3 regions of the Nocardiopsis sp. iso_238 genome follow, and region 2 is predicted to be linked to each of the others. Evidence: riboswitches for the same ligand, from Rfam matches in the RefSeq annotation. Region 2 holds a riboswitch; each other region holds the start of a gene.
What was found. Region 2 has a riboswitch for thiamine pyrophosphate ahead of thiD (bifunctional hydroxymethylpyrimidine kinase/phosphomethylpyrimidine kinase). Riboswitches for the same ligand answer to the same signal wherever they lie in the genome.

Region 1 (2,193 bases), 2.4 Mb from region 2:
CGCCGACGATCACCTCGCCGTCGGCCCGGGGCACCAGGTAGACGGGGAAGCCGCGCACCAGTCCGCGCACGGTGCGGTTGACGAGCGGGGGTTCTCCGGCGGGCACCCGGGCGCGCAGCAGCTGCCCCTTGACCGGGCGCAGCGGCGGCACCACCGGTTCGGGCACCCGCACCCGGTCACCCCAGCACCCGGCGGCGAGCACCACCTGCTCGGCGGGCAGTTCGGTCCCGTCGGCCAGGCGGACGCCCAGGCGCGCCCCGTGGGTGCCGGGGGAGGCGATCTCCTCCGCGTACCCGGGGACCTCGCGCACGCCCGCGCGTTCCCCGGCACGGGCCAGGGCCAGGAGCAGCGCGCGCGGGTTCACGGAGTGGTCCTCGGGGGCCAGCACCCCGCCGCGCACGCCGGGCGCGAGCGTGGGTTCCAGGCGTCGGCATTCGCGGCTGGTGAGCCGCTCGGTGGGGATGCCCAGGCGCTGCTGGAGCGCGTGCAGGTCGGTGAGGACCGCGAGGTCGTCGCGGTCGAAGGCGACCAGCAGCGTCCCGGTGCGGCGGTGGCCGACGTCGACGCCGCTAGCCTCCTGGAGTTCGGTGACGAAGTCGTCGTAGAGGCGCGCCGAGCGCACCCCGAGCTCCATGAGCTCCTCCTCGCCGAAGACCGCCTCGGTGGCGGGGGTGAGCATGCCCGCCGCGACGGTCGAGGAGGCGCGGGCCTCGGAGGGCGCGGTGACGGGGTCGGGTTCGACCAGGGTCACGGCCAGGCCGCGCTGGGCGGCGCGCCAGGCGGTGACCCGGCCGACGACGCCGCCGCCGACCACGACCACCGCATTGGTGGGATGAATCGTCTTCTGTGGGGGAACCTCGTCGGTGCGCACGGCGCCGTGTTCCACTCCCTTCGCCGGAATGACCCGGATCAGGTTCGTGCGGTCGGAGGCGGTGAGCCTCCCTCTCAGCCGGGTCCACCCGGCTCCCGCGGGACGTCTCTCTTCACTCCCATCCTAGGCCGTGTTTTCTGGATCATTCCTCCCGCCCGTCGCCCGCCACCACCCTCAACGGACGCCTTCGGCGCTGTGTCCTCGCGTTACCACCGGGCTGCCTCTCGCTCCACGGCTTGCGAGAGATTGCCGGGCCCCCGCTGTGCGAGGCTGCGGAGCTTGCGTAGCAGTGCACAGTAGGGGCGACGGCCGCTCGCATCGATGGCGGCTCTGCCGCCACCGGCGAAAGCATCCACAGAAACACGCCCTGGGACAACCCGTCCAGGGCGGTCGTGGCGGGGATCTCCCAGGCAGGGGGCCCGGGAGCGGCGCGATGGTCACCGGGGCCCGGCCGGGTGTGGCAGATTGGACGGGTGACACAAAGCGATCGTGAACTCGACGAACTCGTCGGCGAATGGCTGACCCTGCGTGAGGCGGCCGCGCCGCTGGGCGTGAGCCCCAACCGCATCAAGACCCTCATCCGCGAGAACCGCCTCATGGGCGTGGTGCGCGGTGGCGAACTCTCCATTCCCGCCGCCTTCCTGGACGGCCCGGACCTGGTCAAGGGCCTGCCGGGCACCATCGTGCTGCTCACCGACGCCGGTTTCTCCACCGAGGAGGCCCTGCGCTGGCTGTTCACGCCGGACGACACCCTGCCGGGCACGCCGATCCAGGCCATGCGCGAGAACCGGGGCACCGAGGTCCGCCGCCGGGCCCAGGGCATGGCCTTCTGAGCCGCCCACGGCCCGGGGACGCACCGCCCCGGTGACGTCCCCCGGGCCGTTGGTTAGGGTGGGGCGCGTGAGGACGAGCCACGGAACCAGCCTGCGCGAGCGCCTGGACGCATCCCTTCTGTACCTGTGCACCGACGCCCGGACCGAGAGCGGTGATCTCGCGGAGTTCGCGGACGCTGCCCTGGCCGGGGGCGTGGACATCATCCAGCTCCGGGAGAAGGGCCTGGAGGCCCGCCAGGAACTGGCCGCCCTGGAGGTCCTGCGCGAGGCGTGCGAACGCCACGGCGCCCTGCTCGCCGTCAACGACCGCGCCGACATCGCCCGCGCGGTGCGCGCCGACGTCCTGCACCTCGGCCAGCGCGACCTGCCGGTGCCCCTGGCCCGCGACATCATCGGCGCCGACCCGCTGGTCGGCCGCTCCAACAACGACCCCGAGGCCGCCGCCCGTTCGGCGGAGGAGCCCGGGAGCGACTACTTCTGCGTGGGCCC
Region 2 (2,193 bases):
CATCGCACGGCCCGGGCGGCAAACATCCGCGCGGGCCGGAGTATCGAACCGGTGGAGGTCGTCCCCGCGACCCGCGCTGTACAGCACCCCTTTGACCCGCCGGTCGACCGTGCACACGGGACCGGCGGCCCCATCAGGACGGAGGACGGCGCCCTCTCCCGGGAGACTCCCGGGCCAGCGCCCGACAACATGGCCAAGTCAGTAGGCTCCTACATCTTCAACGCGGTGCGCGGCGGGGCCGTCGGCACCTCCGAGGCACTGCCCGGCATCAGCGGCGGCACGGTCGCACTGATGGTCGGCCTCTACGACAAGCTCATCGGTGGCGCGGGCCACGTGGTCAGCGGTATCAAGCGCTACGTCACGGACGTGCCCCGGGGCCGCGGCAAGGAGCGTGCCCAGGAGCAGTTCCGCCAGGTCGACTGGTCGGTGCTCGTCCCCGCCCTCATCGGCATGGCCCTCGCACTCGTCCTGGCCGCCGTCTTCCTCGCACCGCTGGTGGAGGCGCACGCCCAGTACGCCTACGCGCTGTTCTTCGGCCTGGTCCTGGCCTGCCTGTGGATCCCCTACACCGGCGCGGGCAAGAAGTGGAAGGCCTGGCACTACGCGGTCGCCCTCGTCTTCGCCGCGCTCGCCTTCACGCTCACCGGCCTGCCCGGCGCCAACCTGCCCACGCACCCGGTGGTGGTCTTCTTCGCGGCGGCCGTCGCGATCTGCGCCCTGGTGCTGCCGGGCCTGTCGGGTTCGTTCATCCTGCTGACCCTGGGCCTGTACGAGCCGACCATGGCGGCCCTGCGCGCGGCGGACCTCCCCTACATCACCGTCTTCGTGCTCGGCATGATCACGGGTCTGGCCCTGTTCGTGAAGGTGCTCCAGTTCCTGCTGGAGAACCACCACCACATCACCCTCGTGGTGCTGACCGGACTGATGGCGGGTTCGCTGCGCGCCCTGTGGCCGTGGCAGGACGAGAACCGCGACCTGCTGCCGATGACCGACGTCCCCGTGACGCTCGCCTTCGCCGTCGGCGGCTTCGTGGTGGTCGTCGGCATGATCATCTGGGAGCAGCGCAGGCACGCCCAGCAGGAGCGCGTGGAGACCCGCCACAACGTCACCGTCTGACCGCGTGAGGGGACGGTCCGCTCCGGCGGGCCGTCCACTACAGTCGGAACCACCACAAACCAACACTGATGCCGGGGCCGCGAGGCCCCGGCGGCGCGGGGTGCCGGAGAGACTCCTCCCGGCTGAGAGCACACCCGTCGAACCTGCCCTAGTTCGTACTAGCGAAGGAACGCCAATGAGCGCGTACAACGTCGTGTCCATCGCCGGAAGCGACCCCAGCGGGGGCGCCGGCGTCCAGGCCGACCTGAAGTCGTTCTCCGCCCACGGAGTCTTCGGGATGACCGTGGTGACGGCGTTGACCGCCCAGTCCACACGCGGGGTCACCGGGGTCCACGGTGTCCCCGCGTCCTTCGTCACCGACCAGATGGACACCCTGTTCACCGACGCGACCGTGCACGCGGTCAAGGTGGGGATGCTGTCCACGTCCGAGGTCACCGAGGCCGTCGCGTCCGCCGTGGACCGCTACGGGCTGCCGAACGTGGTCGTGGACCCGGTGATGGTCGCCAAGAGCGGGGACCGCCTCCTGGAGCGGTCCGCGATCGAGGCGCTGCGCTCCGTCCTGCTGCCGCGCGCCGACCTGCTCACCCCCAACCTTCCCGAGGCCGCCGACCTGCTCGGCGAGACCGAGGCCACCAGCCTCAAGGAGATGCGGGGGCAGGCCGAACGCCTCCTCGAACTCGGTCCGCGCCGCGTCCTGCTCAAGGGCGGGCACCTGCCTGGTGAGGAGAGTGTCGACCTGCTGGTCGACGGGGTCGCGGAGCCGGTCGAGTTCCGCGCCGGGCGGGTGGCCACCCGCAACACCCACGGCACCGGCTGCACGCTCTCCTCCTCGATCGCCGCGCTGCTCCCCCAGCGAGCGGACACCGTGGCCGCCGTGGCCGACGCCAAGGCCTACCTCACCGAGGCCCTGCGCCGCGCCGACGAGATCGACGCGGGCGGCGGCCAGGGACCGGTGCACCACTTCCACGCCTGGTGGTGACCGGACGACGCCAGACAGAAGGGGGGACCGGCCACGGCGGCCGGTCCCCCCTCTCGTCGGCCGGGGGAGGTCCCCGGCCGAGCGGGCACTACTTGCTG
Region 3 (2,193 bases), 510 kb from region 2:
CCCCGGCGGGGTCGAGGTTGGCGGTGGGTTCGTCCAGGAGCAGCAGGCGCGGCCGCATGGCCAGCGCGCCGGCGATGACCAGGCGCTGTTTCTCCCCGCCGGAGAGGGCGCCCGTGGAGTGCCGGAGGCCGTAGGGGAAGCCGACCTCCGTCAGGGAGCGCTCGACCCGGGGCCAGATGTGCTCGGGGTCCACCCCCAGGTTCTCCAGTCCGAAGGCGACGTCGTCCCCGGCCCGGGCCATCACGAGCTGGGTCTCGGGGTCCTGGCTGACCAGCCCGACGCCGCCCCGGCCGCGGTCGGCGGGTGCTCCGTCCACCAGCAGCGAGCCCTCGTGCTCCCCGCTGATCGCGCCGTCCTCACCGGTGAGCCCGGCCAGGGAGTGCAGCAGGGTGGACTTGCCCGCGCCCGAGGCTCCGAGCAGCAGGACCCGCTCCCCCGGTTCGACGGTGAGGTCCACCCCGCGCAGGGCGTACGTGTCACGGCCGGAGTGCTTCCATCCCCAGCCGGAGAGTTCGACGCGCGCCCCTCGTGCGTTGGGTCGTGTCACGGTCAGCCCCTGGCCGAGGGGAAGGGGGCCAGCGCGCCGGACCTGGCCAGCGCGGTGGTGAGCAGGCGCGCGCCGACGCCCGCGATGACGGCCGCGCTGAGCACCACGATCACGCCGTAGGTGAGCTGGTACTCGATCGGCCAGGTGACGTTGTAGGCGATGTTGTCGCGGATGGCCGGGGAGAGCCCGGCGACGGCGGCGGCGAGCACGGCCACGCCCATGTTCCAGCGCCGGTAGGCGAAGGCGAGGAACACCAGTTCGGGCAGCAGCCCCTGGAGGGTGCCGTCGACGACGACCATGACCCCCCACTGGGTGCCCAGCACGGCCGAGACCGAGGCGGCGGCGATCGAGGTGAGCAGGGCCGCGCCGGGCTTGCGGATGATGAGGCCGCCGAGCACGCCGGAGATCAGCCACATGCCGTAGACGACGGCCTGCCCTGGCGGGAACGCGACGAACAGCGGTGTGGTGACCGACCAGACGATGTTCCACAGCCAGAAGACGACGCCGACCGCGACGCCGATGACGGCGGCGACGACGATGTCGACGGTGCGCCAGCTCCGGGCCTTCGCGAGGACCTCCCGGACGGGGCCCCCGGGTTCGGCGGTGGCTCCGGTGCCGGTCCCGCGGTTTTCGGTACTCATGATGGTTGGTGTCCCTTCGTCGGGGTGACGAGGGCCCATGTGGCCAAGAGCGCCGGTCGGGCGCGCGCTGACGCACGCACGACGGCGGTTTCCTACGACTTCCTTCGCTGGCATGACCCAGATCAGGTGTGTAAGGGTCTGCGGCCGGGTGCCGCACTCTCAGCGCTCACGCGCTCCCCTGTCGGATTGGCTCCATTATGGGGCAAACAGGACGCGCGGTGAAGACCTTCCCTCCTCCGGGACACGAAGAAGCGGGGGCGCGCCCGGCGGTGGTCGCCGGTCGCACCCCCGCTCGGGTGCCGTCAGGGGTGCCTCACGGCACCCGGGGTTCAGCAGCTCAGGTTCGACCCCGTGGTGGTGCCGAGGATCTGGGTGAACTGGGTGAACGTGTTGATGCGGCTCTGCACCTGTCCGGGGTTGCCGCCGTTGCACTCGATCGAGCCGTTGATGGAGCGGATCGACTCGCCGAAGCCGTGACCGTCGACGATGGCGGTGTGCCCCGACATCGTCCCGGCACCGGACTGGGTGTTCCAGAACCAGAGTCCGGTCCGCCAGGCGATCGAGGCGTCCTGCTCGACCAGGTAGGGGTTGTTCAGCAGGTCGATGCCGAGGGCGTCACCGGCGGCCTTGTAGTTGTAGTTCCAGCTCAGCTGGATCGGGCCCTTGCCGTAGTAGGCGGACTGGCCGGCCGGACAGCCGAAGGGCTGGCTCAGGTCGCAGTAGTGCGGGTAGTTGTCCTCGTTGATCTCCTTGATGTACACCAGCCCGCCGGTCTCGTGGCTGACGTTGGCCAGGAAGGCCGCGGCCTCGCGTCGCTGCACCTCGACGCTGCCGGTGTTGGTGAAGCCCGGGTAGGAGCTCAGGGCGGTGGTGAGGCCCGAGTAGGTGTAGAAGGGGTTCCGGTTCGGGAACATCTGGTTGAACTGGGCCTCGCTGACGACGAAGTCGTTCGGGCCCGGCTGCTCACCGCCTCCGCCGTCGCCGCAGGGGCCCTGGTCGGCCCAG

Region 1: it holds a riboswitch for thiamine pyrophosphate, as region 2 does, so the genes downstream of both, thiO (glycine oxidase ThiO) here and thiD (bifunctional hydroxymethylpyrimidine kinase/phosphomethylpyrimidine kinase) in region 2, are expected to answer to the same signal.
Region 3: it holds a riboswitch for thiamine pyrophosphate, as region 2 does, so the genes downstream of both, AC0VYL_RS22575 (ECF transporter S component) here and thiD (bifunctional hydroxymethylpyrimidine kinase/phosphomethylpyrimidine kinase) in region 2, are expected to answer to the same signal.

What each region holds. Positions count from the first base shown of each region.
Region 1 is NZ_CM149668.1:2,046,722-2,048,914, forward strand. Features, by position in the region: gene thiO (glycine oxidase ThiO) at 1-871, opposite strand, end outside; TPP riboswitch at 870-980, opposite strand; gene AC0VYL_RS09135 (Rv2175c family DNA-binding protein) at 1,345-1,704, shown strand; gene thiE (thiamine phosphate synthase) at 1,772-2,193, shown strand, end outside.
Region 2 is NZ_CM149668.1:4,477,146-4,479,338, forward strand. Features, by position in the region: gene AC0VYL_RS20230 (DUF368 domain-containing protein) at 190-1,116, shown strand; TPP riboswitch at 1,203-1,303, shown strand; gene thiD (bifunctional hydroxymethylpyrimidine kinase/phosphomethylpyrimidine kinase) at 1,292-2,095, shown strand; gene AC0VYL_RS20240 (alanine/glycine:cation symporter family protein) at 2,184-2,193, opposite strand, start outside.
Region 3 is NZ_CM149668.1:4,991,173-4,993,365, forward strand. Features, by position in the region: gene AC0VYL_RS22570 (ABC transporter ATP-binding protein) at 1-547, opposite strand, end outside; gene AC0VYL_RS22575 (ECF transporter S component) at 550-1,188, opposite strand; TPP riboswitch at 1,271-1,378, opposite strand; gene AC0VYL_RS22580 (glycoside hydrolase family 19 protein) at 1,518-2,193, opposite strand, start outside.